3 regions of the Rhodovulum sp. P5 genome follow, and region 3 is predicted to be linked to each of the others. Evidence: riboswitches for the same ligand, from Rfam matches in the RefSeq annotation. Region 3 holds a riboswitch; each other region holds the start of a gene.
The links. Region 3 has a riboswitch for cobalamin ahead of RGUI_RS06600 (cysteine-rich small domain-containing protein). Riboswitches for the same ligand answer to the same signal wherever they lie in the genome.
Positions count from the first base shown of each region.

Region 1: another riboswitch for cobalamin. It lies ahead of RGUI_RS07655 (MotA/TolQ/ExbB proton channel family protein); the one in region 3 lies ahead of RGUI_RS06600 (cysteine-rich small domain-containing protein).
Region 2: another riboswitch for cobalamin. It lies ahead of RGUI_RS07675 (TonB-dependent siderophore receptor); the one in region 3 lies ahead of RGUI_RS06600 (cysteine-rich small domain-containing protein).

Region 1 is NZ_CP015039.1:1,554,455-1,564,488, forward strand. Features, by position in the region: gene RGUI_RS07610 (adenosine kinase) at 1-715, opposite strand, end outside; gene nth (endonuclease III) at 712-1,356, opposite strand; gene RGUI_RS07620 (phosphoribosylanthranilate isomerase) at 1,405-2,058, opposite strand; gene RGUI_RS07625 (bifunctional helix-turn-helix domain-containing protein/methylated-DNA--[protein]-cysteine S-methyltransferase) at 2,199-3,047, shown strand; gene RGUI_RS07630 (OmpA family protein) at 3,157-3,816, shown strand; gene RGUI_RS07635 (FadR/GntR family transcriptional regulator) at 3,899-4,669, shown strand; gene RGUI_RS07640 (aminotransferase class V-fold PLP-dependent enzyme) at 4,785-5,918, shown strand; gene RGUI_RS07645 (universal stress protein) at 6,074-6,928, opposite strand; gene RGUI_RS07650 (SulP family inorganic anion transporter) at 6,942-8,426, opposite strand; cobalamin riboswitch at 8,678-8,890, shown strand; gene RGUI_RS07655 (MotA/TolQ/ExbB proton channel family protein) at 8,928-9,638, shown strand; gene RGUI_RS07660 (biopolymer transporter ExbD) at 9,635-10,015, shown strand; gene RGUI_RS07665 (biopolymer transporter ExbD) at 10,020-10,034, shown strand, end outside.
Region 2 is NZ_CP015039.1:1,564,930-1,574,963, reverse strand. Features, by position in the region: gene RGUI_RS07715 (TRAP transporter large permease subunit) at 32-1,357, opposite strand; gene RGUI_RS07710 (TRAP transporter small permease subunit) at 1,357-1,863, opposite strand; gene RGUI_RS07705 (N-formylglutamate amidohydrolase) at 1,860-2,588, opposite strand; gene RGUI_RS07700 (MurR/RpiR family transcriptional regulator) at 2,754-3,626, shown strand; gene RGUI_RS07695 (adenosylcobinamide amidohydrolase) at 3,637-4,296, opposite strand; gene RGUI_RS07690 (ABC transporter ATP-binding protein) at 4,293-5,051, opposite strand; gene RGUI_RS07685 (iron ABC transporter permease) at 5,048-6,037, opposite strand; gene RGUI_RS07680 (ABC transporter substrate-binding protein) at 6,037-6,870, opposite strand; gene RGUI_RS07675 (TonB-dependent siderophore receptor) at 6,873-8,819, opposite strand; cobalamin riboswitch at 8,955-9,159, opposite strand; gene RGUI_RS07670 (TonB family protein) at 9,234-9,920, opposite strand.
Region 3 is NZ_CP015039.1:1,342,129-1,352,162, reverse strand. Features, by position in the region: gene cbiB (adenosylcobinamide-phosphate synthase CbiB) at 1-733, opposite strand, end outside; gene RGUI_RS06605 (hypothetical protein) at 730-1,584, opposite strand; cobalamin riboswitch at 1,676-1,860, shown strand; gene RGUI_RS06600 (cysteine-rich small domain-containing protein) at 1,980-2,333, shown strand; gene RGUI_RS06595 (cobyric acid synthase) at 2,458-3,912, opposite strand; gene RGUI_RS06590 (cobyric acid synthase) at 3,909-5,423, opposite strand; gene RGUI_RS06585 (hypothetical protein) at 5,670-5,993, shown strand; gene cobF (precorrin-6A synthase (deacetylating)) at 5,966-6,709, opposite strand; gene cobA (uroporphyrinogen-III C-methyltransferase) at 6,702-7,433, opposite strand; gene RGUI_RS06570 (cobyrinate a,c-diamide synthase) at 7,430-8,746, opposite strand; gene cobM (precorrin-4 C(11)-methyltransferase) at 8,736-9,515, opposite strand; gene RGUI_RS06560 (cobalamin biosynthesis protein) at 9,512-9,880, opposite strand; gene cbiE (precorrin-6y C5,15-methyltransferase (decarboxylating) subunit CbiE) at 9,877-10,034, opposite strand, start outside.

The DNA.
Region 1 (10,034 bases), 210 kb from region 3:
CCGCGGCGCGGGCAAGCGCCTCGTCGAAATCCTCGGTTTCGTACATCGACAGCATCTCGGCCCGGTTCGCGAACAACAGGTCCACATCCGCCCGGATCATGCGGCGGAAGGCGTCGCGGTGACGTTCCACGCAGAACGGGTCTGACAGGGTCAGCGCCACACGCCCCCCGGCGGCCTTGGCCGCGCCGATGGCCTTGGCAAAGGCTTCATGGCTGTCAGGCCCGTCGAAGCGATAGCCTTCCAGATAGATCCACTCCGCCCCGGCCACCTGCCGTTCGTCGATATCGGCCGGCGTCAAATGCTCGGTCACGCCGAGATAGGTGTTCATCGACCGCTCACCATCGGGGGTGACCAGAACGATGCAGCGGCCGGTTTCGCCCTCTGCCCCGTTGGGTGCCATCGGGGTTTCGTATTCGGCCCCCTGCGCGCGCAGGTCATGGGCAAAGATCGCGCCCAACTGGTCGTCCTTGACCTTGCCGACATAGGCGGTGCGCCCGCCCAGATGGGCGATGCCAGCGATGGTGTTCGCCGCCGACCCGCCCGAGATTTCCTGCGCCGGGCCGATCTGGCCGTACAGGTGCACGGCCCGTTCCATGTCGATCAGTTGCATGATGCCCTTCTGGACGCCGTGGCTTTCCAGAAAGCTGTCTTCGGCATGGGCGAGAACGTCGACCATCGCGTTTCCGATGCCGACAACGTGGTAGGGTTTGGTCATTCTGTCTTGTCCTCACAGGGGCAGAGATCGCGGATTAGGCAGTTGGGGCACATCGGCTTGCGCGCCTTGCAAACGTAGCGGCCGTGCAGGATCAGCCAGTGATGGGCGTGGCGCTGGAACTCGGCCGGGATATTGTCCTCGATCGCGCGCTCGACGATATCGACGGTCTTGCCCGGCGCGATGCGGGTGCGGTTGCCGACGCGGAAGATGTGGGTATCGACCGCCTGCGCCGGCAGCCCCCACCACATGTTCAGAACCACGTTGGCGGTCTTGCGCCCCACGCCCGGCAGCGCCTGCAACGCCGCGCGGGACGACGGCACCTCACCATCATATTCGTCGACGAGGATCCTGCTGAGCTTCAGCACATTCTTCGCCTTGTTGCGGTAAAGCCCGATGGTCTTGATATGCTCGATCAGACCTTCTTCCCCCAGCGCCAGCATCGCCTCTGGCGTGTCCACCTTGGCAAAAAGCGGGCGCGTCGCCCTGTTGACGCCCGCATCGGTCGCCTGCGCCGACAAAGCCACGGCCACCAGAAGGGTGAAGGCGTTCACATGTTCCAGTTCCCCCTTCGGCTCGGGCTCCTCGGCCTGAAAGCGGGTGAAGATCTCTTTGATCGTGTGATAGTCGAGCGGCTTTGCCATGGCGGTTCGTATGCCTGCTGGGGACGCCGGGGGCAAGATGCGGATCGGCTATGACCCGTTGGCCGCCCGCATGAAGGCCCGCAGCTTGACCTCATCCAGCTTGCCATCGGTTCGCACCCCCGAACACAGATCCAGCCCGAACGGGCGCACCTGTTCCACGGCTTGCCGCACGTTGCCCGCAGTCAGACCCCCGGCAAGAAACACCGGCCGCGGGCTGGCCGCCACGAAATCCCGACTGATCGACCAGTCATGGGGGCGCCCCGTTCCGCCGAGTTCCGGCACCGAGGCGCCCGGCCTGCCGGAATCCAGCAGGAAGGCATGAACGAAGGGCGCGTAATGCGGGATCAGGTCCAGCGCGCCCCGATCCTCGACATGGATCACCTGCACCCTGCGGATATCGGGACGCAAAGTCATCAGCGCACGGGATTCCTCTGGCGCGATGTGAGAGACGATCTGAACCGTCGAGGGGCCCGTTCGGTCGATATGCGCCGCAATCGCCTCCGCCGTGGTCTCGGCCGTCAGCATGAAGGTCGCAACCGGTGGCGGGACGAGGGCCGTGATCTCGGCAATCGCATCATCGGAGATCGGACCGGGCCCAGAGGGCATGGCCGCAACCAGCCCGAGGGCATCTGCCCCAAGGCGTATGGCAAGCATCGCTTCCTCGGGCGTGGCGATACAGCAGATCTTGATTCTGACACGCATGGCGGCAGGCTAGCGGCCTGCCAGGTGCCGATCAATGTGCAGGCGCTTTTGCACGGTTCCACCCTCACTTTGGCGCAGGTTTCGGGTCGCCGCGCACGCCTCTCCCGCCTATCCTTGATCGCGCAAAAGGGAGCGGGACCATGCCGAGAGACGAAACCGAGGGCTACCATTTCGCGGTCATCCGCCGCGCCATCGACCGGATCGACGCAGCCGGGGGCGAGGCGCTGTCGCTGGAGGCGCTGGCCACCGAAATGACCATGAGCCCCGCACATTTCCAGCGGGTGTTCAGCCGCTGGGTCGGCGTCTCTCCCAAGCGGTATCAGCAATACCTGACGCTCGGCCACGCGCGGTCGCTGATGCGCGACCGCTTCACCACGCTCGCCGCCGCAGACACGCTGGGCCTGTCGGGATCGGGGCGGCTGCACGACCTGTTTCTGAAGTGGGAGGCGATGAGCCCCGGCGACTACGCACAGAAGGGCGCGGGGCTGACCATCGCCTATGGATATTTCGACGGCCCCTTCGGCGACACGCTGGCCATGGCCACCGACAAGGGCCTGTGCGGCCTTGCCTTCACCGAGGAAACCGGGCGCGACGCCGCCTTTGCCGACATGGCCGCGCGCTGGCCCGAGGCCCGGTATGTCGAGGCTCCCGAAAACCTTGCGCCGCTGGTCGCGGCTGCCTTTGCCCAATCGGGCGAGGCGCGGCTGCACCTGATCGGCGCCCCGTTCCAGATCAAGGTGTGGGAGGCGCTTCTGTCCGTGCCCTCCGGCCATGTCACCACCTATTCCGAAATCGCGCGCGCCATCGGCAACCCCCGGGCCGTGCGCGCCGTGGGCACCGCGGTGGGGCGCAACCCGATCAGCTATCTCATTCCCTGCCACCGGGCCCTGCGGAAGACCGGCGCCCTTGGGGGCTATCACTGGGGCCTGCCCGTCAAGCGCGCGCTGCTGGCCTGGGAAGGGGCCCGGGCGGATGCCGAGGCCGGCTGAACGGGCGCCGAACCGCCGCCCGTGAAATCTGCTCCCTCGCGAAGCCGGGCGGACTGGCCTATATTAACGGGGTAAACCGCAACGAAGCGGACAGGGTAGGAGAGCAGACATGACCCGTGCAAGACATCCCGTCATCCTTGCTGCGATTGGCGCCATCGGCCTGAGCGCCTGCGTGGACACCACCTCGGGCGATTCCAACAGCAACCTCAAAAGGGGCGCGGCCATCGGGGCCGGTGCGGGGGCGCTGGCCGGCATGATCGCGACCGGCGGCGGCAAGCACGATGCCCGCGACGCATTGGTGGGTGCGGCCATCGGGGCCGGGATCGGCGCGGCCTTCGGCAACGAACTGGACAAGCAGGCGCAGGAATTGCGCGGCAACCTTGGCGATGACCGGATCTCTGTCGTGAACACCGGGTCGGAACTGGTGGTTACCATGCCACAGGACATCCTGTTCGCGACCGATAGCGCGGCCCTGCGCCCGGACCTGCAGGCCGACCTGCGCGTGCTGGCCAGCAGCCTGAACGACTATCCGCAGACCACGGTCGACGTGATCGGGCACACCGACAACACCGGCGCCGCAGCCTATAACCAGGACCTGTCCGCCCGCCGGGCCGCATCGGTATCCGCCGTCCTGACCCGTTCGGGCGTCGCGCCATCCCGCGTGCGGGCCTATGGGCGCGGAGAGGACCAGCCCGTCGCCTCCAACCTCTCGGCGTCGGGCCGGGCGCAGAACCGCCGGGTAGAGATCATCATTCGCCCGATGGCCTAAGCCGCCCGGCGCAAGGCCCAGCATTTGCCATTGTTCCCGCTCCGAAGCGGTCATATATTTTGACCGGTTCGGAGCAGCCAACATGCCATTTCAGAAAATCCAGCCCGAAAAGCTCTCTCATGCCGTGGTGCGGCAGATCGAGTTGCTGATCCTGCGCGGTATCCTGCGCCCGGGCGAGCGCCTGCCGTCAGAGCGCGACCTGTCGGAAAAGCTGGGCGTTTCCCGCCCCTCCCTGCGCGAGGCGATTTCCGAATTGCAGGACCGTGGCCTGCTGGTCAGCCGGGCCGGGGCGGGCGTCTATGTGGCCGAGGTGCTGGGCGCAGCCTTTTCCGACGCGCTGATCCGGCTGATGGGCACCCATGAGGAGGCGCTGTTCGACTACATCGCCTTCCGGCGCGATCTGGAAGGGCTGGCCGCCGAACGCGCGGCGCTTCTCGCCTCGACCACCGATCTGCAGGTCATCGGCGCGATCCTTGCCAAGATGGAAGCCGCCCACGACAAGCGCGACCCGACGGACGAGGCGCGGCTGGATGCGGAATTTCACCTCGCCATCATCGAGGCCAGCCACAACGTGGTCATGCTGCACATGATCCGGGCGATGTTCGATCTTTTGCGGCAGGGCGTGTTCTACAACCGGCAGATCATGTTCGGCCAGCGCACGACCCGCGACATGCTGCTGGACCAGCACCGCGCGATCAACGATGCCCTGCAGGCCCGCGACCCCACGGGCGCCCGGACCGCCGTGGAACGGCACCTCGACTATGTCGAAGAAGCGCTGAGCGCGCAGCTTCAGTCCGAACGGAACGAGGCCGTGGCGCGCCAGCGGCTGGAACACGAACTGGGCAAGACCTGACCGCCGGTTCCCCGGGCCTGCATCGGGCCATGTGGAACCAGCGGCGGCTTTTTGACTGGCGGACCGGCGTTCCGGGTCCTAGACGTGATAGGGAAAATTCAGAGGAGGTCCCGCGTTGCCCGGCTTGCGTCCCGATGTCGATCCCGATGGTCTGAGCGAATTCTCGGTGGTCTTCACCGACCGGTCCCTGAACCACATGTCGGCCAAATTCCAGGGGGTCATGCGCGATATCTCCGCCATGCTGCGCGAGGTCTATGGCGCAGAGGCCGTCGCATTGGTGCCCGGTGGCGGCACCTTCGCGATGGAGGCCGTGGCACGCCAGTTCGCAACCGGGCGCCGCGCGCTGATCGTGCGCAATGGCTGGTTCTCCTACCGCTGGACGCAGATATTCGAGGCCGGCGGCTTTGCCGCGGACACGACCGTCGTCATGGCACGCCCCGCCGGCAACATACCGCAGGCACCTTTCGCGCCGCCGCCGATCGAGGATGTGATCGCCGCGATCAGGAACGACAAGCCGGAAGTCGTCTTCGCCCCCCATGTCGAGACGTCCTCGGGCATCATCCTGCCCGACGACTACATCACGCAGATGGCCGCGGCCGCGCACGAGGTCGGCGCGCTGATGGTACTCGACTGCATCGCGTCGGGCTGCGTCTGGGTGGACATGTCGAAAACCGGCGTGGACGTTCTGATCTCGGCCCCGCAAAAGGGCTGGTCGGCCTCCCCCTCGGCGGGGATGGTGATGCTGTCGGCCCTTGCGGCCGAACGGCTGGACGGCACCGCGTCGAATTCCTTCGCGATGGACCTGAAGAAATGGCGCGCAATCATGAAGGCGTATGAGGATGGCGGACATGCCTATCATGCCACCATGCCAACCGATGCGCTGGTGGGGCTTCGTGATGCGATGACAGAGACCAGGGCGATGGGCTTTGACGCCGCGAAAGACGCGCAATGGGCACTGGGCAATGCGGTGCGCGAGATGCTGGCCGGAATGGGCGTGGTTTCAGTCGCGGCCCCGGGCTTTGGCGCGCCGGGGGTGGTGGTGTCGTTCACCAGCGACCCGGATATCCAGAACGGCCGCAAGTTTTTGGCCGAGGGGATGCAGATCGCCGCGGGCGTGCCGTTGCAGGTGGGTGAGGGTGCCGAGTTCCGGACCTTCCGGCTCGGTCTCTTCGGCCTCGACAAGCTGGCCGATGTGGACGCGACGCTGGCCCGCCTTCGCCCGGTGCTGGAGCGGGTGCTGGCGGGCTGAGACCGGCCGCCCGTGCGCCTGACCATTTCAGTCTGAGGATAACGGCCAGAGCAACGCGCGAAGGTGCGCGATCGACGGGCGAAGGCGCGGCGGCCTTCGGCCAGCTTCCTTCGCCCGGTTCTCGATCAAAGGCGGCAAGAATGCGCGGTGCACGCCTACCGCATCAGGACGACCGGCACCTTGCAGGAGCGGATCATCTCCGTCGTCGTCGAGCCGATGACCATGGTCCGGATGCGGGAATGACCATAGGCGCCCATCACCAGCAGATCGATCCCGCCGGTCTCGACCAGCTCTGCCAGCGCCTTGTCGGGGGCGCCCTTCAGGGTGCGAACCTCGGCCTCGTGCCCACCTGCGTTCAAGGTCGCGCGCGCATTGTCCAGCGCCTTGCGCAGGTCCGCCGATTCATGGCCCACCGTGGCCACCACGACCTCCAGCCCCGAAAACAGCGGGTCGCGCGCCACGTAGTCGACCGCCTTCATCGCGGACACGCCGCCATCATAGGCGATCAGCACCCGCTTGATGGGTGCGAACGCCCGGTTTGCCACGAAGACGGGCTTGTGGCTGGCGCGCACGATCCGCTCGAAGTTCGACCCAAGATGCGGGCTTTCCAGCCCCGCGGCCTCCCCCCGTTTGCCGATCACGATCATGTCGGCCACGTCTTCCTTCTGCTCCACCGTGTTGACGATGTCGTCATGGCGCAGCCGGGTGATGACATCGGCCACCCCCTCGCCCTCGATCAGGGCCTTGGCATCTTCCAGGATCGCGCGGCCCTGCGCCTGAGACAGTTTCGCGTGCTGCTCGTCCAGGTCGGACAACTGCTTCATCAGGTTGGACCGCGCCCCCAGCCGGATCGAGCCTGACAGGTCCCGCTGCCCCTGCGCCCGGCGCGGGTCGAGCACGTGGTAGAGTTTCACCTGCGCCCCGGTGCGTTTCGCGATCCACGCCACATGGCGGCACACGCTTTCGGAATAGGCCGAGCCGTCGACCAGCGCCATCAGAATACCGGACATTTCCCTTACCCCCTCAGTGCCCCAGCAGGTCTTCCATCGCGCCGGGCTTGTCATGCACGCCCAGCTTGTCGACGATGGTCTCGGATGCCTCGTTCATGCCCCTGATCTCGACCTCGGCGCCCTCGCGCCGGAACTTCAACACCGCCATGTCAAGCGCTGCAACGGACGAGACGTCCCAGATATGGGCGCGGCTGACATCGATGGTCACGCGCTCCAGCGCCTCCTTGAAGTCGAAGGCCTTCATGAACTCTTCGGTCGAGGCGAAGAAAAGCTGGCCCTCGACGACATAGGTGCGTTCGCGCCCGTCCGGCGAAATCTCCGACGTCACGCGGAAAAGCTGCGCGATCTTGGCCGAGAAGAAGATGCCCGAAAGCAGCACACCCACCAGCACCCCGATGGCGAGGTTATGGGTGTAGACCACGAAGAACACCGTCGCCAGCATCACGATGGACGACGACCGGGGATGGTCGCGCAACTGCCGGATCGAGGACCAAGAGAACGTCCCGATCGAAACCATGATCATGATCGCCACCAGCGCGGGCATCGGGATCTGGCCCACCAGATCGCCCAGCACCACGATCAGGAACAACAGCATCGCGCCCGCGGTGAACGTCGAGAGCCGCCCGCGCCCGCCGGATTTCACGTTGATCATCGACTGGCCGATCATCGCGCAACCCGCCATGCCGCCGATGAACCCGGTGCAGGTGTTGGCGATGCCCTGCCCGATGCATTCCTGGTTCCGGTCGCTGGTCGTGTCGGTCAGATCGTCCACGATCGTCTGGGTCATCAGGCTTTCCAGCAGCCCCACCGCCGCGACCCCGATGGAATAGGGCAGGATGATCTGCAGCGTTTCCAGGGTCAGCGGGATGTCGGGGATCAGGAACACCGGCAGCGTGTCGGGCAGCGCGCCCATGTCGCTGACCGTGCGCACATCAAGGCCCAACCCCATGCTGACGATGGTCAGCACGATGATGGTCACAAGCGGCGAGGGCACCGCCGTCGTCAGCAGCGGGAACAGGTAGATGATCGCAAGCCCCGCCGCGACCATCACATAGGTGATCCACGTCACCCCGATCAACTCTGGCACCTGCGCAAGGAAGATCAGGATCGCCAGCGCGTTCACGAAGCCGGTGATGACCGATCGCGAGACGAAGCGCATCAGGTGCCCCAGCTTCGCAAGCCCCGCCCCGATCTGGATCAGCCCTGCCAGCACGGTTGCGGCCAACAGATATTGCAGACCGTGCTCCTTCACCAGCGTGACCATCAGCACGGCCGTTGCCGCCGTCGCGGCCGAGATCATGCCGGGCCGCCCGCCGGTGATCGCCACGATGACCGCGATGGAGAAGGAGGCGTAGAGCCCGACCTTGGGGTCCACGCCCGCGATGATCGAGAACGCGATGGCCTCGGGGATCAGGGCCAGCGCCACGACAAGCCCCGCAAGGATGTCGCCGCGCACATTGCCGAACCACTGGTCGCGATAGGCGTAAAGTGCTTTCATGATCTCCCCGCTGGTGGGGCGCCGCAGCCCCGCTGAGGCGGCTGACGCTCTGGGTTGTCGATGGTCCGGACCACTGGCGCGCAAGGCGGCCGCCCGGTGAAACACCGGACCCGGGCGAGTCGCGCCTTGGATACAGAAGTTGCGCCCGAAGGCAAACCGGCAAAGGCGGCCGTTTCCCGCGCGGCCCCCGCCGGATTGCCCATCGGCGCGGCGCATCCGCCCTTTTCCGATTTACAGACAGGCCCCGGGTTTGATAGCTGCAAGGTGATGGTTTCCCGATACGGACCTGTCCGCCGGGAAAAAGGGAATGCGGTGCGGCGCCCTACGATGCGCCAAATCCGCAACTGCCCCCGCAACTGTGAGCGGAGAGCAGCGCCGATCATGCCACTGCGACAGATCGCGGGAAGGCCGGCGCTTGTGAGGACCCGCAAGTCAGGAGACCTGCCATCGCATCGCAACCCGAACCCGGGGCGGGGCGCCCCGGCAGGAGGCCGCAACGCCATGGACATACCCTCTTCTCCCTTCGCCGCAGCCCTTGGCAGACCGTTCGCCGATCTTGCGGCGCTCTTCGACAAGGGCGGCCCCGCGATCTGGGCCATAGCCGCGCTTTCGGTCGTGACTGTCGCGCTGGTCCTGTGGAAGACGTGGCGCTTGCTGTCATCGGGGGCGTTTTCGGGCGGGCGGCGCACGGCGCAGGCGGCCGCACTCTGGCAACAGGGGAACCATGACGCGGCGCTGGCGCTGGTCGAGGGGCGCCGGTCGCTTCGGGCGCGGATGGCCAGGGCCGCGATGCGGGCCCTGCGCGATCCCGGCCTGAGCATCGAGGCCGCCGAGGCCGAAACCGGCCGCGTGGCCCGCGCACTGCTGAGCGAGGCGCGCACCGGTCTGCGGTCGCTGGAACTGATCGCCACGGTCGCCCCCCTGCTGGGGCTTCTGGGCACCGTGATGGGCATGATCGGTGCGTTTCAGGCGCTGGAGGCCACGGGCAACCGCGCCGATGCCGCGGTACTGGCCGGCGGCATATGGGAGGCGCTTCTGACCACCGCGGCGGGCATGGCCGTGGCCATCGTCGCCTCTGTCGCGCTGGTGTGGTTCGAAAGCATCGCCGAACGGCTGCGCCATGACATGGAAGACGCCGCAACGGTGATCTTCCTGCGGGCAAGGCCGCGCGCCGCGCTCGTGCCGGGCAGACGGCCCGACGCCGCGGCATGAGTTTCTCCTTCGGGGCGCCCCCGCGCCCGCGCCGGCCCAATCTGACGCCGATGATCGACGTGGTGTTCCTGCTGCTGGTGTTTTTCATGCTCGCCTCCCGCTTCGGTTCGGACATGGTTGTGCCGCTGACCCTTGCCGGGACGGGCGGCACCTATGCCGGCCCACCCCGGCTGGTCGATATCCACCCCGATGCGCTGTCCCTGAACGGCGTGGCCGTGGATGGGGCGAATATCGCGGGGCGGCTGGCGCCACTGATGTCCTCCGACGCCGACATGGTCGTCCTCCGGGCACGCGACGGGGCCGATCTGCAGCGGGTCATCGCGGTGATGGAACGGCTGGAGGCCGCCGGGTTCAGCCGCCTGGTGCTTGTGGAATAGGCCCATGCTGATCCCTGCC
Region 2 (10,034 bases), 220 kb from region 3:
CCCCGATCGGGCCCCTTCGTCGGGGCTCTGGTTATAATCCATACACGGTATGCGGCAGCCAAAGCGCGATCTGCGGGAAGGCCATGATCAGGGCGAGTGCCGCGATCATCACGATCACGAAGGGCACGATGGACGAATAGATATCGCGCAGCCCGATTTCCTTGGGGGCCATCGCCTTCATCAGGAACAGGTTATAGCCGAAGGGCGGCGTCATATAGGCGATCTGCGTGGTGATGGTGTACAGCACACCGTACCAGATCAGGTCGAACCCCAGCGCCTTGACCAGCGGCACGTAAAGCGGGGCCACGATCACCAGCATCGCGGTGTCGTCAAGGAACGTGCCCATCAGCAGGAAGGAAAGCTGCATCAGGATCAGGATCATCCACGGGTCGAGGCCAAGCTGTTCGGTGAACAGGTTGTCGATGGCCCGCACCGCGCCCAGCCCGTCGAACACCGCGCCAAAGGCCATGGCGGCGAGGATGATCCACATGAACATGCAGGAAATCGCCAGCGTCTGCCGGACCGAGGTTTCGAACACCTCGCGCGTCATCCGGCCCTTGACGACCGCCGCAAGAAACGCGGTGATCGCCCCGATGGCAGAGCTTTCCACCAGCGAGGTCCAGCCGTTGATAAAGGGCACCATCATCGCGGCGAAGATCGCAAGCGGCAGGAGGCCGGCGCTCAGCAGACGCAGCTTTTCGCCCATGGTGATCTCGTCCCGCTCCCCCGGCGGCAGGGCGGGGCCCAGCGATGGCGTGATCCGGCAGCGGATATAGATATAGGCCACAAACATCGCGGCCATGACGAGGCCCGGAATGATGCCGGCCAACCAAAGCTGCCCCACCGGCTGCCGCGCGATCATCGCATAGAGCACCAGCACGACCGACGGCGGCACAAGGATCCCGAGCGACGACCCGGCCTGAATCACGCCGGTCACCATCTTCTTGTCGTAGCCGCGCTTGAGCAGTTCGGGCAGCGCGATGGTCGCCCCGATGGCCATGCCCGCGACCGACAGACCGTTCATGGCTGAGATCAGCACCATCAGGCCGATGGTTCCGATGGCCAGCCCACCGGAGACAGGCCCCATCCAGACGTGGAACATCTTGTACAGATCGTCGGCGATCCGGCTCTCGCTCAGCACATAGCCCATGAAGATGAACATCGGCAGCGTCAGCAGCGGATACCACTTCATCAGCTTCATCGCGGCCGAGAACGGAATGACCGACCCGCCCGTGCCCCAAAGCGCCAGCGCCGCGATCGCGGCCACCGCCCCGATGGCGCCGAAAACCCGCTGGCCGGTCATCAGCATCAGCATCATCGATGCGAACATCAGGATGGCGATCATCTCATAGGACATCAGATCTCAATGCCCCGTATATGCGCGATGTCCTTGAAGAGTTCCGATATCGCCTGAAGGATCATCAGGAACAGGCCAAGGCACATGATCGACTTGATCGGCCACAGCACGGGGCGCCACGCCGTCGGGCTGCGTTCGTTGTATTGCAGGCTGTAAAGCAGGCTGTCGATCCCGCCATAAAGCAGCACGCCAAGAAAGAAGATCAGGAACAGAACGGTGAAGGCATCTGTCCACGCCCGTTGGGTGATCGACCAGCGGCCATAGAACAGGTCCATCCGCACGTTCGATCCCAACTGGATCGAATAGGGGCCGCCCATGATGTAATAGGCGACCATCGCGAATTGCGCCATTTCCAGCGTCCAGAGCGAGGGCAGGAAGAAGGTTTTCGAGATTGAGGACCACAAGAGGATCCCCATCATCACGAAGATGCCGTACATCATCACCCGGCCGATGCGGTAGTTCACGGCATCGATGATGCGCACATATCCCCGCATGACCCCTGTCACGACCGGCCCCCGTGACCCATGGCGGTCAGGGCGTCCCGCACCAGGGCGGCCAGCCTCTGGCCCATCGCCGTCTGTGTCGTCGGGTCGGCGATCAGGTCGTTGCGGATTTCCAGCATGACGTTCGCGTGCCCCTTTTCGACCCCGTGCAGGCGCAGTGTATGGGTCACGCCGTGTTCCGGTCCATAGGGTTCGTTCGCGGCGACGCGCAGGTCGGTTTGCGCCGATGCCTCGGCCAGCATCGCCCGGGCAAGGCGGTCGTCGGTATCGTGCAGGATACCCAGTTCGACCGCCCGCGGATGCCCGTGCCAGACCGGAGAGAAACTGTGCACAGTGACCAGCACCGGGGGCCTTGGCCGGTCGGCAAGCGCCTGGTCCAGCGCGCCCCGGAACGGGTCGTAGTAACGGCGGGCCCGCTCTGCCTGGTCGGCAGCGCTCAGCCCTGCATTGCCGGGGATCGCGATCACCTCGGTCTGTGCCGGCATCGCCTCGGGCGCGCCGCCGGGGCGGTTGCAGTCATGGACAAGGCGAGAGACCGTCGCGGCCACCAGCGTCGCATCAAGGGCGGCGCGCATCGCCTGTGCCACCCCAAGCGCGCCGGGGTCCCATACCGCGTGGCTGAACCTGTGTTCTGCGTCGAGACCAAGATCGTTCAGGTCCGGCGGGATTTCGGCAGAGGCATGTTCGCAGACGATCACGAGGTCAGACGCGGCATCGCCGGTCTGCACAAGTGGCCTGTGTCTGGATATGTCCGTCCCGATTTCCGTCACGCGCGGCCCCTCATCATCGCGAACAGATTTCTTCAGGCGAACTCGACCTGTCAAATGAATTTCTGAAAATATCTCTTCAGCCGATTCACACCTGACGCTATATTGAGCAAAGGAGGCCGATCCGTGCCGGACCATGACGACACCATCGCCGAAAGGTTGAACGCCCGGCTCGATACGCTGACACGGGCAGAGCGGCAGTTGGCCGACACGATTCTGTCGAACTACCCGGTCTCCGGTCTGGGCTCGATCACGCAGGTTGCGCATAGCGCGGGTGTTTCAACGCCCACGGTCGCGCGGATGGTGCAAAAGCTGGGTTTCGCCGGCTACCCCGATTTCCAGGCGGCCCTGCGGGTGGAGCTTGAGGCGAAGATCTCCGGCCCCATCGCCCGGCGGGAGACATGGGCGGGTCATGCCCCGGGCGGGCATATCCTGAACCGGTTCACCGAGGCGGTGATCGACAATATCCGGCAATGCCTGTCGCAGATCGACCCGACCGATTTCGACGCGGCCTGCGATCTGCTGGCCGATCCGGACCGGCGGGTTCATGTCGCGGGCGGGCGCATCACCCGGGTGCTGGCCGACTATCTGTTTCTGCACCTCCAGATGCTGCGGCCGGGTGTCGTGCATCTGCAAGGCCAGTCCAACGGCTGGCCGCAATACCTGCTGGACGTGGCCGAGGGCGACGTTGTGGTGATCTTCGACCTTCGCCGGTATGAGAGCACGACGCTGAAACTGGCCGAGATGGCGACCGACCGCGGGGCCGAGATCGTGCTGTTCACGGACCAGTGGCGCTCTCCCGTTCATGTGCTTGCCCGGCACTGCCTGACGGGGCGCACTGTTGTGCCCTCGGCTTGGGATTCCGCGATTTCGACCCTTTTGCTGGTCGAAACCGTCGTGGCGGCCGTGCAGGAACGGACATGGGCCGAAACCCGCACCCGGATGGAGACGCTGGACGACATGTTCGACCGGACCAAGCTGTTCCGGAAGTTCACCTGAGATACTGACCTTAAGGGCCGTCGCCCAGCAGGTCGGGCCGGGTGGTCAGCCAGTCCGCCGCGGCTGCGTCCACGGCATCGTAGGTCGCACGGCCAAGCGCCTCTCCGATATCGGTATGAAGCCCGGCAAAGGGCAGATCGCCCGGCGGGGCCGCCAAGGCAATGCAATCGGTCCCGGTGCCCGTCGCCCGACCCTCGGGCAGGTCGAACCCAGCCTCGATGATCGCGGCGGTTCGGGCGGATGCGGCGATGGTCATCGCCTCGATCTGGGCGGCTTCGGTCAGCCCGGCGGAACAGGACAGCGCGATATTGATGGTTCCAAAGCGCGCCGGGTCGAAGCGTTGCCGGTGGCCGACCCGTTCGGAATTCGACAGGCCCACGGTGGCCAGACAGTGCACGGTCACCCGTTCGATGTCGGCGCGCGTCTGCGCGAAGCTTGCCACGCTGCGCGAGGTCAGCAGGGCCGGCGCGTCCGCCAGCCCCGCCGTGGCCAGTTCGGCCTGAAGCCACGCCGTCGCATCGACCTCCACCGGCAGATCCCGGTTGCGGACCTCGCGAAAGACGATCCGCCGGGCGGTCACAAATCCCGGACGGTTCAGCGCCCAACTCAGCACACGGTGCGGGGCGCCCAGATCGGCGATCAGCCACGGCGCGCGATGGGTGACCTTCACGGCGCGGGATCGGCGATGGAGAGCGGGTGCAGGATCAGCCCCTCGGGCGTTTCCTTGCGCCAGGCGGTTATGGCAAAGACATCGGCCAGCCGCTCGGCCGACAGCACCTGATCGGGTGCGCCTTCGGCCACCACGCGACCGGCCTGCATCAGAACAAGCCGGGTGCAGAACCGCGCCGCCAGGCCCAGATCGTGAAGCGAGACCAGAATACCCCGCCCCTCGGCCGCGAGATCGTTGAACACCGCCATCGTGGCAAGCTGGTGCGCGGGGTCGAGCCCGGCGATGGGTTCATCGGCCAGCAACAGCGGCGTGTCCTGTGCCAGCGCGCGGGCCAGCAGAACGCGGGCCTGTTCCCCGCCCGACAGCCGGGTGGCGATCCGGTTGCGGAAGCCGGTCAGGTCCATCCGTGCAAGGGCGCGGGCGATGGCGTCCTTGTCGGCGGCAGGCGCCCCGCCGCCATGGGGGTGTCGTCCCAGCGCGACAAGGGTTTCCACCGTCACGGGCCACGCGATTTCGCGGGACTGCGGCAACCACGCGGCCTGTCTGGCACGGTCGATGGGCGGCAGCACGGCCAGAGAGGACTGCCCGCGATGGGGCAGAAGGCCAAGGGCGGCCCGCATCAGTGTCGTCTTGCCCGCCCCATTGGGCCCGACCAGCCCCACGACCTCCCCCGGCGCCACGGAGAGCGAAACCCCGTCCACCACCGGGCAATCGCCCCGCCGCACGGTCAGCCCGTCAAGCGCGAGAAGCGTCATTCCAGATCCCTCCGCGTGCGATAGACCAGATGCAGGAACAGGGGCGCGCCGACGATCGCGGTCATCACGCCAAGCTTCAGGTCGCGGTCCGGCTGGATCAGGCGCACGGCCAGATCGGCGGCCAGCACCATCGCCGCCCCGCCCAGCGCGCTGGCGGGCAGCAGCCGGGCCGGGCGTGCCCCCACTGCGCGGCGCAACAGATGGGGCACGACAAGCCCCACAAAACCGACGGCCCCGGCCACTGCCGTCGCGGCCCCGACCATGGCAGCCACGCCCGTCACCAGCCGCAGCCGAAGCCGGCCAAGCCGGATGCCCAGCGCCTCTGCCGCATCCTCGCCCAGCGTCAGCGCATCCAGCCCGCGCCCCAGCGGCAGAACCAGCGCGGCCCCGGCGGCCATGAAGGGCAGCGCCAGCGCGACATGGACGAACGAGCGGTCCGAGACCGAGCCCAGCATCCAGAACACGATCTCGCTGGCGGCGAAGGGGTTGGGGGAAAGGTTCAGCGCCAGCGAGGTCAGCGCCCCGGCCAGGGCCGAGATCGCGATCCCGGCAAGGATCAGCGTCAGCGACCCGCCGCGCGGACCCGCCAGAAGTAACAGCAGCGCAACCGACACGGCCGCCCCGCCAAGCGCGGCGAAGGGCAGGGCGAGGGAAAGACCTGCGGTCACCCCGGTCTGGATCGACACCACCGCGCCAAGGGCGGCCGACCCGCTGACCCCGAGCAGGCCCGGTTCGGCCAGCGGGTTGCGCAGATAGCCCTGAAGCGCGGCGCCGCTGAGCCCGAGGCTGGCGCCAACCAGCGCCGCAAGGATCGCCCGCGGCAGGCGGATTTCCCGCATCACCAGCGTCAGCGGCCCGGAGTCGCCGAAGACCAGCGCGTGCAGGCTTTGCCCCGGTGCGATGTCGGCAGGCCCGAGCACGAGCGAGGCGACAAAAAGCGCCCCGACCAGCGCGCCAAGCGCGGCGAGCAGAAGGCGATAGCCGATCACTGTGCATCCTCCAGCGTCTTGCGGGCCGCGACCAGCCCGGCGATGGCGCGCAGCACATGGGGCGTGCCGCAGACCCAGTCCCGGTCGGCGAGCGGCGCGGTGCCGGCGCGCGCCTGCAGTTTCTTCAGGACGGGATGGGTCAGGATATCCTCTGCCCGGGAGGCGCCCGGCCAAGGTGTCGGCAAAACCACCAGATCGGGGTCGAGCATGACCAGTTGTTCCAGCGGGATGCGCCCGCCGACGCTCAGCCCAAGCTCTGTCGCCAGATTGTCGAAGCCCGCGGCCTCCAGCATCGCGCCCGACAGGCTGTTCGGGCCGGGGGTATAGCCCTGCGCGGTGTAGACCGCGGCGCGCGGCCGCTCGTCCGGGCTATCTGCGGTCAGGGCAGTCAGATCGGCATCGAACTGTGCCACGATCTCTGCCGCCGTTTCCTCGCGCCCCAGATGCTGGCCCATCTCGGTGATCCGGTCGCGGATGTCGTTCAGCGAATAGGCCGGCGCCATGGTCACCACCGGGACCCCCAGCCGGCGCAGCATCGACACCGTGTCCTGCCCGGTGAACTGCCCGGTGACCACCAGATCGGGGTTGAGCAGATAGATCTCCTCTGCCAGCCCGTGATTGTTGGGATAGGCTTGCGCGGCTTCGGCCATCACCGAGGTCTGGGGCTGTTTCGCGAAGACGGAGACGGACACCAGTTGCCCCGGCGCGGCCAGCATCAGGGCAAGCTGATCGGTGCACAGATTCATCGACACCACCCGGCTGGGTGCCGCATGCCCCGCCCCGGACAGGGCGAGGCCAAAGGCGGCAGCAAGGGGCAGCCAGCCACGCATCGTCAGAAGCGCGCCGTCAGGCCCGCATAGACGGATCGGCCGGGCGCGTCATAGCCGTAGATCTCCTGGTAGTCCTCGTCGAAGAGGTTGTCGATCCGGGCGGTCAGGGTCAGCCGGTCGTTCACTTCATGCTGAAGCGTCAGGTTGACCACGGTGTAGTCGTCCAGCCTGATCCGGTTCGCCCCGAGCGAGGCGGCGGTATAGTCCAGATCCCACAGCCCCGAGACATGACGAAGATCGGCCCCGATCAAGGTCTTGTCGTTGGGAAGCAGATAGGAGGCATGCAGGCCAAGCTCCCGCTCCGGCCGGCGCACCTCGACCTCGCCATCGGGATCGGTCGCGTCGAGCCATGTGTAGCCCGCCCCCAGCGTCAGGCCGTTGTCAAAACTGTATTCCGCCGACAGTTCGATCCCCTCGCGGTCGCTCTGGCCATCCTCGTTATAGGGGGTGGAGATGCCGGTGTTCACATCATAGGTGCTGGAGATCTCGTTGGTCAGGGTAGAGCGGAAATACGTCAGGTCGATCACACCGCGATCCCCCAGGAAACGCTGCTCGATCCCGATATCCCAGTCCTTGCTCTTTTCCGGTTCGAGATCGGGATTGCCGTTCCACATGCCGGGATTATAGCCGAACTGTTCGTACATGGTGGGGTTCTGAACACCGGTCCCGGCCGAGGCATGCAGGCGCGTGGTCTGGTTGGGCAGGGTGTAGGACAGGCCGAGGGACCACGTATCGGCATCGGCGAAATCGTCGTTGTCGTCATGGCGTGCGGTGGCCTGCACCGTCAGCGCGTCCTGCAGGAACGACCCGCGATATTCCAGCACATATCCCAGAAGGGTCCGCGATTGCTTGTCGAGCATGGAGGCGTCGAAGACCAGCGTCGCGTCGTTGTTCTGGAACGTCTCGCGCTTGCGTTCGATATAACCGCTCAGGACCTGGGCAGAACTCTCCACGTCCGCCCCGTCAAGGGCCAGGCTGCCGCGATAGCTCAGATCCGTGCGCGTCGTGGTGTAGTCAGACGTCGGCGTTCCCGACAGCGTGTGCATCGTGTCCATGTCCCCGGCGCTGTAGCGCAATTCGCTGCGGAAGCGTCCGTCCCACGCATCGGCCCGGGCGTGAAGCGCGCCGAAGATGTTGGTGACATCGCTTTGATAGGCGCCATCGGTGACAAGGTCTTCGGCGCTGGCCGCGCCCCAGTTGAACGCGTCGTAGTCCGACACCTGTTCGGTCCGGCGCAGCGTGGCGCCGATGGTGATATCCTCGGTCAGGTCGAATTCGGCACGGGCATTGAGCGTTGTGTTCGCGGTGCCGTCGGCACTGCCATCGGTGTCGTTGGAGATGTCGAAGCCATCGGTCACCCGGCGCGCTGACGAGAAGGAGAACCGCGCCCGGTCACCTGTGTAGCGCAGGGCGATGCTTGCGCCAGCCGTTTCCTGCGTGCCAAGGCCAACGGTCGCGGTCCCCTCGAACCCCGGCATGCTGGCGGTCTTGGTGACGATGTTGATCACCCCGCCGATGGCGTTGGACCCGTAGACCGAGGATTGCGGGCCGCGCAGAACCTCGATCCGTTCGATATCATCGGCCAGCAGGTTCGACAGGTCATACGCCCCGGTGGAGGGGTTCGACACGTCCACCCCGTCGATCAGGACAAGGACGTGGTTGTTTTCAGACCCGCGCATGCGGACCGCGGTGGCCGTACCGGCCCCGCCGCTTTGGCTGATGGCGACGCCGGGCAGGGCGCGCAGCGCATCGGTGACATAGCGGATCTGGCGCTCTTGCAACTCTTCCGCGGTGACAACGGTCACGGCCCGGCCATAACGCGCGGCTTCGATCGGTGTCAGGCCGGCGCCGACGATGATCTCGTCCAGCGTGAAGGGGTCTGTCTGCTGGGCAAGGGCGGGTCCGGCGGCCAGCAGGGTCGCGCCGGCGGCAAGCAGGGTGGTTTTCATGTCTTCCCCCGAACTGTGCAACCAAAGGCTGCACTTCTATTGTGTATGTCTTCGGAAGGGGTTGCCCGTTCCGCTGACGGCTCTCGTCGCCACCACTGCGGAATGGTCCGCCGTCCGCCGCGCGCCCCGCACGGGAACCGGGTGAGCCGTTCCGGCAGGTCTCCTGACTCGCGGGTCGTCGCAGTCACCGGCCTTCCCGCGGGGGTCCGCAGTGGCGTTGTCGGCGCTGCTCTCCGCTTACAGTTGCGGGGGCAGTCACGGACTTGGCGCACCGGGCGCCGCACCGTGTTCCCTTTTCACCACGCGGCGAACCGCGCGGACCAGAACGGGCGCATATTGCGCAGAATCACCGGGGCCGCCAAGGGGGGACCGCGCCTGTCATGCAACTGTGGCATGGCTGCATCCCGCGAACCTTCACGGTGCAAACCGGATCGGCAGGGTAAAGCGGTAGCTGCTGTCGGTCAGCCCTTTCGCGGCCCGTGCGAAGGGAGCGGCGGCGCGCACCGCGCCAAGGGCGGCCGCGTCGAGTGCCGGGTGCCCCGAGGTGCGCGCGATATGGGCGCTTTGCAGGCGCCCGTCGGGGGCCACGGTCAGGGCGATGGTCACGGTGCCCGCGGCACGGCCCGCTGCGCGCGGGTATCGCTTGCGCCGTTCGACACGGGCCCTGATCCCGGCCCCCCATTTCGCGATCAGGCTGTGGGCGCGGGCCTCTGACAGCGTCGATGCGGCCGGGGACGCGGCGCGCCCGGCATGCCCCTTGCCCCCGGTTCCCGCGGCCCGTTGCGGTGCCGCCGCAGGCGCGGCTGTTGGTGCCTTGGTCGCGGGGGCGGCGTGTGGCCGCGCCTGCGGACGGGGGCGGCGATGGGCGGGGCGTCGGCCGGTTCGGCTTGCGGCTGCGGCAGGGGCTTGGCAGGGGCTGGCACGGCCGGGGTGGGGGATGTGTCCGGCGCCGCGATGGAGGGCAGGGCGCTTGGCGCGGGAAGGGCGGCCAGCGGCGGGGACGCTTCGACAAACGCGTCCGCTCTGTCCGGAAGGTGAGGCAGCGCAAGGGGCGCGTTCGGTGCGGCGAGCGTCTGGACCGCCTCGGGCGGGTCTTCCCACGCGTCGACAAGGGCCGCCAACTCGGCCGGTGCGGCCTCGATCGAGGCGTGGGCCATCCCCCGTCGCCACCCCCGGCCGACCCGCCGTTGCCGGGGCGAAGGCCGACCGCGGCGA
Region 3 (10,034 bases):
CATTGGGGGACCGGTGGGCGCGGGCATCGCGGCGCATCACGGCGACGGCGTGCAAGGGGCGCCCCGACACCGCGCAGAACAAGAACCCCGTCAGCCGCGCCGGGATCAGGTTGGCCACGTCATCCAGCCGTGCGGCCACGCGCCCGAAGTGCAGGTGGCGGTCATTGCGGTGCCCGATCATGCTGTCCAGCGTGTTGATCGCCTTGTAGCCCGCAATCCCGGGCAGTCCGAACACCACCCCCCAGAACACCGGCGCCACCACCCCGTCAGAGGCATTTTCGGCAAGGCTTTCCAGCGCGGCACGGGCCAGCCCGGCATCGTCCAACTGCGCCGGGTCGCGCCCGACGATCATCGACACCGCGCGCCGCGCGCCGGGCAGATCGCCCGCGGCCAAAGGTGCGGCGACCCATGCCACGTGATCGCGCAGGCTGCGTGTCGCAACCAGCGGCGCGGCCAGCAGTCCGGTCAGAACCATGCCAAGCACCCCCCCGGGCAGCAGCGCCGATATGGCAAGGGCCGGCAGTACCGCTGCGGCAACCGTCAGCGCCACGGTCACCGCCCCGCGCCGCCGCCGGGTGTCATCGTCCAGATCGGGCCGGTTCCAGCGCCGCTCCAGCCTGTCGATCAGGGCGCCGATCCATGTCACAGGATGCCCGATCCGTCGGTAAAGCGTATTGGGCCAACCGAAGGCGCCCTCGACCGCCATCGCGATAATCATCGCGGCTGCACTCATCCCCGCCCCCCTGTCCGGAACCGGATCACATGGCCAAGCCCCGCCTGTCGTAATGCCTCACCGGCTGCCGGCGGCGCGGTGCCGGGCGCGAACAACAGGCCGAGCGCTGTGCCCGTATGGGCCGCGACGATCCCAAGCGCGCCATGTTTGCGACCGACCGACCAAACCGGTGCCGGGTCCGGCCCGCCGCGCAGCGCATGGTTGCGGCGTGCGCTTTCGGTTGCCAACTCCGCCAGCACTGTGCGGGGGGGCGCCTTGGCCCAAGCCGCCACCAGATCCTCGATATCGGCAAAGCGCAAATCGGCGGGGTTGGTCCGCGTGCCCTGCCCGGCGAATCCGCCCACCACGTCAAAGGCCGGCAGGGGCGGCAAGTGTGCGATGATGCGGGCCTGCCGCGGTGCCCAGAGAAGACGCTCGGCTGTGTCATGCATCAGCGGATCGCTGGCGCCTTCCACCGCATGGCAAATGGCGGCTTCGGACGCCGGCGGGCGGGGGGCGTCGTCCAGGCATCGCAACGCCGCCAGCAGCGCGGCGGTGGATGCGCCCGCCCCGCCCCCCGGCGGCATCCGGGCCGCAATGCGCCAACGGCCGGAGGTCGAGCGCCGCCCCGTCAGCGCGAACAGCTCTGCCATCTGGCCCCGGCTCAGCACCCGCGCCGCCCCTTGCCACATGCCGAACCCCGTCCCGGGGTGCCATGTCGCGCGGACGCTCAGGGCCGGGCAGGGCAGCGTGATCAGGGCCACCGGCCCCTCTGCCCCCAGACGCCCCTGCAGCAGTTCGCCGAAATGGCCGGCGACGGTGGCGCGGCGGGGCTGGCGGATGGGGAACGGACGGACAGGCAGGGGGCGCATCGGGTTTCCAACTGTGGATCGTGCCGTGGGAATGGCATTCTCCCCCGTCCGATGCAACGGCCCGCCCTTGACAGACCGCATCACGATGCGATCTCTGGCGCAGCGGTCCGGTGCTTCCGACGGAAGTGAAAAGGGAAGCCGGTGCAATACCGGCGCTGCCCCCGCAACTGTAAGCGGCGAGCCTTTGCCCAGATGCCACCGGTTCCGTCCGGGAAGGCGGGCAAACAGGCCGAGACCCGCGAAGCCAGGAAACCTGCCGGATCGACGACGACCCAACCCCGGGCGGCGGGCCCGGCGGCAAGGCGGTATGCGGGCCCCGGGCACGCGCCCCTGCCGTCTGTCTTGCGCCCACTGACCCGCCCCATGTCGGGGCCAAGACCGCGAGGACCCGCAAGATGCAACCCAAGGACCTGACGGCCAGCGACGCCTTCAAGGGGTTCACCAATACCAACTGCCCGTTCATGCCCTGCCATCAGGGCGTGAAGCGGGAGTTCAACTGCCTGTTCTGCTATTGCCCGCTGATCGCCTATGAATGCCCCGGCCCTTACGAGGTGTATACCGACGCCAACGGGCTGACGCGGAAGGACTGTTCGGCCTGCACGCTGCCCCATGACGGCATCCTGCAATCGTGGAACTTCATCCAGCGCTGGCTGGAATATCCGCAGGTCTGGAACGGCAAGCCGCAGACCGAGCCGCCCACCCGCCGTCCGCGGCCCCCGGGCAAGGAAGACGACGGGCAGGAGGATTGAGCCCCGCCGCTTGGTTCTTCGCGCCCCGGTCCCCGATCCGGGGCGTCTCCCGGTTTGGTCGGACTTTGCGGCAGGGGCCGAAAGGTCGATCCGAAGGGTAACGCGGCGCGCGCGCGCTGCGTGCCTATCGTGCTATTGCAAGCAGGGCGTCGAGGTGCAGATCGGCCTCGATCTCGTCGGCAAAGGCGTCAAGCGCCCGGGTCAGCCGCGCAGCGTGGCTTGCCTGCGCCGCCTCAACCCCGATCCCGGACAGCCAGTGCCGCCGGAAGCTGTCCGACGCAAAGAGCCCGTGCACATAGCTGCCCATGACCGCGCCATCGTCCGAGATCGCGCCTTCGGGCGTCCCGCCCGGCCGCAGCCACGGGCGGGCAAGGGCAGGGCCCCGGCTGCGGCCCATATGCATCTCATAGCCGGTGATCCGTGTGCCGCTGAGGCTGTCATCGGCATCGACCTCCACCAGCCGCTTGTCGTCCGTGATCTCGGTTTCGAGGTCGAGCAGGCCCAGCCCCGGCGTGTCCCCGGCCGGTCCCTCGATCCCGTCCGGGTCGCAGACCCGGTGCCCCAGCATCTGGAACCCCGCACACAGGCCCACCACGCGACCGCCGCGCCGCAGATGGGCGCGAATGTCGATATCCCACCCTTCGGCCTGCACGGCCCCAAGCGCGGCCCGCGTGGTCTTGGAGCCGAGCAGGAGGACAACCCGCGCCTCCGCCGGGATCGGCTGGCCCGGTCGGACCCACTGTACCGACACGCCCGGTTCCGCCGCCAGCGGGTCGAGATCGTCGAAATTGGCGATCCGCGGCAGTTCGGGCACGGCGATGACGCAGGCGCCCGGTTCGCCCATGGTGCGGCCAAGGCCCAGCGAATCCTCCTCCGGCAAGCGGCGCGCGGCGTCCGACCAGCGGACGAGCCCCAGAACGGGCCAGCCGGTTTCGGCCCGGATATCGTCGGCCGCGGGAGCGAAGACGCTCGGGTCGCCGCGGAACTTGTTGACGATGACGCCGGCCACTCGTGCGCGCTCGGCATCGGTCCACAGCCGGTGATGGCCGATCGCCGCCGCGGTGACGCCGCCGCGAGAGTCGTCGCCCACCAGAATGCAAGGCAAGTCCGCTGCCTCCGCCAGCCCCATGTTGGAGATGTCCTGCGGGCGCAGATACCGCTCCGCTCCGCTGCCCGCGCCTTCGATCAGCACCAGGTCATGGGTGGCCGACAGACGGTCGAGGCTGTGGCACACCTGCGCGCGCAAGGACGGTTTCAACGCCTGATAGGCGGCGGCTGAATAGCGCCCCTGCACGCGCCCCTGCACGACCACCTGCGCATCGACATCCGTTTCAGGTTTCAGCAGCACCGGGTTCATATGCACCGAAAGCGGCACGCCCGCGGCGCGCGCCTGCAGCGCCTGCGCGCGCCCGATCTCTCCGCCATCGGCGGTGACGGCGGCGTTGTTCGACATGTTCTGCGCCTTGAACGGCGCGACGCGCATGCCGCGGCGGGCATAGGCCCGGGCCAGACCGGCGACCAGCAGGCTCTTGCCCACATCCGACCCGGTGCCCAGCACCATCAGCCGCCGGGCGGTCATCGGGCCAGCGCCAGCAGCGCGTCGAGATCCAGATCGGTTTCCAACTGGTCGGCCAGTGCGTCCAGCGCGTCGTCCACTTGTGTCTCGTAGTCCAGCCCCGAGGCCGCACCGCCCATCTGTTTCAGCCAATGGCGGCGGAAAGCATCGGCTCCGAATATCCCGTGCACATAGCCGCCCATAACCCGGCCGTTGTCCGACACCGCGCCTTCGGCCGCCCCGTTCAACCGCAGCCACGGGCGGGTCAGCCCCGGCCCGTCGGTGCGGCCCATATGCATCTCGTACCCCGTGACGCGGGCGCCGCTGAGCGTGTCCTCGGCGTCTACCTCCACCAATCGCTTGTCCCCGCCGATGGTCGTCTTGATATCCAGCAGGCCAAGGCCGGGGGTTTCGCCCGGCTCTCCCTCGATCCCCTCGGGGTCGCGCACGACATGCCCCAGCATCTGGAAGCCCGCGCAGATGCCGACGACCCGGCCGCCGCGGCGGATATGGGCAAGGATGTCGATGTCCCATCCCTGTTCGCGGAGCGAGTCTAGCGCGGGCCGCGTGGTCTTCGATCCCGGTAGCAGCACGACATCCGTCTCCGCCGGGATCGGCTGACCGGGCCGGACCCAGCGCAGGTCGACCCCGGGTTCGGATGACAGCGGGTCGAGATCGTCGAAATTCGCCATCCGCGCGATCTGCGGCACCGCGATCACCAGCCCCTGACCGGTGGCGGTTTGCGGGCGTTCGAGCGCCAGCGCGTCCTCGGCGGGCAGGTGGGTGGCTGCATCGAACCAGCGCGCGACGCCCAGCAGCGGCCAGCCGGTCGTTTCGGTCATCGTCGCGCAGGCGGGTTCGTAAAGCGAGAAATAGCCGCGGAACTTGTTGACGATATAGCCCTTGATCCGTGCCCGTTCGTCTTCTGTGTGGAGCAGCCAGCTTCCCACCACCGCGGCCATCGCCCCGCCGCGGTCATTGTCGGTCAGCAGCACGACCGGCAGATCGGCCTCTTCGGCCAGCCGCATATTGGTGATGTCGCAATGGCGCAGCCATGTCTCCGTCCCGGCACCCGCGCCCTCCACCAGCACCAGGTCGGCGTCGGCGGCGACACGGGCGTAGCTGTCGATCACCGCGGGCAGAAGCATGGGCTTGAGGTTGTGATAGTGCCGCGCGGGCCAGTTGCCCAGGGCCCGCCCCCGCAGCACGACCTGAGAGCCGACCATCGCCTGCGGTTTCAGCAGCACCGGGTTCATGTGGATGGACGGTGCCAACCCCGCGGCCCGCGCCTGCAACGCCTGCGCGCGCCCGATCTCCCCCCGCGGGCTGTCGCCATCGGGGCCCGGGGGCAGGTCACTGTCCACCGTCACCGCGGCGTTGTTCGACATGTTCTGCGCCTTGAATGGCGCGACCTTCAGGCCCCGCCTTGCATAGGCCCGGCACAGGCCCGCGACCAGCAGGCTCTTGCCCACGTCGGAACTTGTGCCCTGGATCATCAGCGACCGGCCCCGGCGTGCCGGGGGCGGTGTCAGCATCGGCACGTCGAGATCGGGCAGGGGCGGGGCGTCGTCGTCGGGCGGCAGGTCGAGTGTCATCGCGCGTATCCTTTTCCGCCGGGGCACATGGGCCGACCGCGCAGTGGTGTCAAGCCGATCAGTCGGGCGGGGGCGACCCATCCCGGCGGGACCCGGTGGCGACAGGGCGCAGGCGGCACATCGCCTTGGCGGTGGTTTCGGTCTATCCTACTCCCGTTCCGTCAAGCTGATCGAAAGACCCGCCCCATGATCCGCGCTTTCCTTGTGATGACCTGTCTTGCACTGTGCTCCCTTCCCGCTGCCGCACAGGCCCCTGCCGGGCCGCCGCCGGGGGCGAGCCTGTTTCCACCCGCCGGCCCCGCGCCCGTGGCAGGCACCGCCCCGCGCGGGTTGAGCGAGGAGGACAAGGCCGAGATTGCCCGGATCGTGCGGGCGGAGACAGAGGCCTTGCGCGCCGACCTCGCGGCCCTTCAGGACCGCCGAGATCTGCAAACGATCCTCGGCGGCATCGGCTACGGCGTGGGCCTGGTCGGCGTCGGCTTCTATGTCGCCGCCCGGCGCAGAAGGTAGATATCCATGATCCAGCCATGGGCGGCGCGGGCCTGCTCCCTCGCATCGATGATCCGGGGCCCCGTATCGGCCAGCGGGCCGGAGAACGTGATCTCGTTGTTCATCCCCAGATAAGCGCCCCACCAGATCGACAGACCGGCCGGATCCAGCGTCTGGAACGCACAGCCGCCGTCAAGCATCACGGCAACCGTGTCTACGCCTGTGGGCCAGCCGCCCTCGCGCAGACGTCGCCCGGTGGTGACCAGAAACGGCGCGCCGACCTCGTTCAGGGGAATGCGGTGCGCGGCGCAGAGCGCCTGTAGCGCCGTGATGCCGGGGACAACGGTGATATCGGGGGCAGGCGACAGCCGCCCCGCGATGCGCAGCGAACTGTCGTAAAGGGACGGGTCCCCCCAGATCAGCAGCGCGACGCTGCGGGCGCCGGGATGTGTCGCAGCGGCATCGCTCCATGCCGTCGCGATGGCGTCGTGCCAGTCCGATACGCCCGACAGGTAGTCCCCGGAAGCATCGCGAACGGGCAGGTCGAATTCCACGATGCGCGAGTCGTCCTCCAAGACGCGGGCACAGATTTCGCGCCGCAGGTCGGCCAGATCGGCCTTGTCGTCCCCTTTGCGCGGGATCAGGATCAGGTCGGTCGCACGGATCGCCGCGATCCCCTGCTGGGTCAGGTGGTCGGGATTGCCGGTGCCGATGCCGATCAGCGTCAGTTCATCCATCGCCCGCCTCCTCTGCCAGCGGTCCGTAAAGGATCAGGGCGGGCGCGGGCGACGGGCTGCCCGTCAGCATCTCTGCCAGCCCGGCAATCGTGCTTCGGGTCAGGCTTTGCGCCTGGGTCGTCACGCCCTCGGCCAAGAGCGCCGGTGTATCGGCGGGCAGGCCCCGGGCGGTCAGCGCCTCGGCCAGCGCGGGGAAGGTGCGCCGGCCCATATAGACGACTGTCGTGGCGCGCGGATCGGCCAGCGCGGCAAGGTCGATGTCCTCGGGCAACTGGCCTGTCACGTCATGGCCGGTGACGAACTGAACCCGCCGCGCGGTCAGCCGCCGGGTCAGCGGAATCCCCGCCGCCGCCGCCGCGGCACAGGCAGAGGTGACGCCGGGGATGATCTCGTACCCGATGCCCGCGGCCGAAAGCGCCGTGATCTCCTCCTCCAACCGCCCGAAAAGCCCCGCATCGCCGGATTTCAGGCGCACCACGCGGGCCCCGCGCACGGCATGATCGACCAGCAGCCGGTTGATCTCGTCCTGCTTGGGGGAGGGGCGGCCCGCGCGCTTGCCCACGGCCACCAGATCGGCCCCGGCGCGGATATGGGCAAGGATCGGGCCGGAGGACAGATCGTCGAACAGCACCGCATCGGCGTGCTTCAGCCGGTCGACGGCCTTCAGGGTCAGAAGCTCCGGATCGCCGGGGCCGGAACTGACGAAACTGACGAAGCCGGTCATGCGGGCGCCTCCGCGATCAGGTGGAAGAAGCTGCCGGTGACCGTGCCGCGGGAGGATCCGGTTTCGGGCACCGGGTTGCCGCTGGCATCGGTGACGCGGGCCAGCGGCGCGTCGGGCTGGTCGAGGATGGTGGAGTAGTGGAACTCATGCCCGTAAAGCGTCGTTCCGGCGTCCTGTCCCGGCATCGCTGCGGTCAGGTGCGCGCGGCGATAACCCAGATGCAGCCGCCGCCGCTGATAGCTGGTGACAAGGCCCAAAAGGCCCGTCATCGGGTGGCGCGTGCCATCGGCATCGATCAGCGCGCGGCCCAGCACCATGTAGCCGCCGCATTCGCCGTGGACGGGTTTCGTTTCCGCATGTCTGCACAGCCCTTCGCGGAACGTCGACGCCTGCGCGATCCGCCCGGCATGAAGTTCGGGATAGCCCCCCGGCAGCCAGACCAGATCGGCGGACGGATCGGGCGCCTGGTTGGCGAGGGGGGAAAACGGCAGGATTTCGGCCCCCGCGCGGTGCCAGCCCTCCAACAGGTGCGGGTAGCTGAAGGAAAACGCCGCGTCCCGGGCCAGCGCGATCCGCTGGGCGGGCGGTTTGGGCCACACGCCGGGGCCGTTGCGCTCAATGCCCCGCGCCGCATCGCGCAACGCATCCAGATCGGCGTGGTCGCGAAGGAACGCCCCCAACTGGCCGATGGCCTCGGTGATATCGGGGTGCTCTTCGGCCTGCACCAGCCCAAGATGGCGTTCGGGCAGTTCAAGGTCGGAGCGCCGGGGCAGGGCGGCGAAGACGGGAATGCCAAGGCGCGCCATCTCCTCGCGCACCATCATCTCGTGCCGGGCGCCGGCGACGCGGTTCAGGATCACGCCGGCCAGATCGGGTGCGTCGGGGTGATGGGCAAAGCCCAGCGCCGTCGCCGCGGCCGATTGCGCCTGTCCGCTGACATCCAGAACCAGCACGACCGGCCAGCCGAAACGCCGTGCGATCTCGGCGCTCGACCCGCGCCCCGAGACGCCCTGCGATGTTGTCCCGTCGTAAAGACCCATCGATCCTTCGGAGATGACCAGATCGGCGCCCGCGGCCTGGCCCGCAATGGCATCGATCAGCCCATCGTCCATCGCCCAGACATCGAGGTTGAAGGACGGCCGCCCCGCCGCCGCGCGGTGAAAGGCCGGGTCGATATAGTCCGGCCCGTTCTTGAAGGGTTGCACCGTCAAACCGGAATCGCGGAAGGCCCGTAACAGCCCCAGCGTCACCGTCGTCTTGCCCAGCCCCGAGGCAGGGGCCGAGATCACCAGCCCCGGCGGGTTAGTCCCCATCGCGACCTCCGCTGGCGGATTGCGGCCGGAAGCGCCGGTCGTAGTCGGGGGCGTAAAGACAGCTTTCGGTGAACCCCTCGCCCCCCAGCGCCGGGCCGACAAGGATCAGCGCCGTGCGTTCGATCTCGGCCGGGATCGCGGCCTCGATCGTGGCCAGCGTGCCACGCAGGATCTGCTGTTCCGGCCAGCTTGCGCGATAGACCACGGCAACCGGGCAATCGGGCCCATAGGCCGGCGTCAGGTCGGCCACCACGCGGGGCAGGTTGTGGATCGACAGATGCACCGCAAGCGTCGCGCCGGTGGCGGCGAAATTCGTCAGGCTCTCCCCCTCGGGCATGGATGAGGCCCGCCCGGGGGTCCGGGTCAATACCACCGATTGCGCCAGCCCCGGCAGGGTCAGTTCGGTTCCCAGTGCGGCGGCGGCGGCGGCAAAAGAGGGAACACCCGGCGTCACGCTGACGGGAATCCCTTCGGCCTTCAGCCGCCGGATCTGCTCGCCCATCGCCGACCAGACGGAGACATCGCCGGAATGCAGCCGCGCGACGTCAAGCCCCGCGTCATGGGCCGCACGGCATTCGGCGATGATCGCGTCCAGATCCAGGGGCGCGGTATTCACGATCCTCGCGTCCGGCGGGCAATGGGTCAGGATCCCCTCGGGCACCAATGAGCCCGCATACAGGCAGACGGGGCAGGCGGCGATGAGGTCGCGACCGCGCAGGGTCAGCAGGTCGGGGGCGCCGGGGCCCGCGCCGATGAAATGGACGGTCATGTCGCGTCTCCGCTTGCGATGGCGCAGGTGGCCATCCGGTCGTTTGAAATGGCGCGCGGCCCGATCAGGCACGCGGTCGGCCCGGCCGCGGCCAGCGCGGCGGCCTCTGCCACCGATCCGGTGGCGCGCATGGCCAGTACCCGGGGTGACCGGGTCTGGGTTTGCGGCGCCGACAGGGCATCGGGTCCGATGCCATGCACGGGAAGGGCCAGTCGGGCGGCCAATTGGGTCAGGCAGGGGGCATGGGCCTTGTCGGCCGGTGCGGCAAGGGCCGTCAGCCCCGCGGCGCCCCCCGCGCGGTCCAGCGCATCGACAAGGCTGTCGACGCCCGCCGCAGCGCGAAACCCGAAGCCTGCCACCCTCATCTCGTAACGCTCCATTGCACCACGGGGTAGAATGCGCGCCAGCCGCGCTTGGTGCCCAGGGGCTGTGCATGGGCCAGTTCGATCCGCAGCAGGTCACCGCCCTGTGCGGCGTGCCATCGGGCCAGAACGGTCTCCGACTCCAGCGTCACGGCAT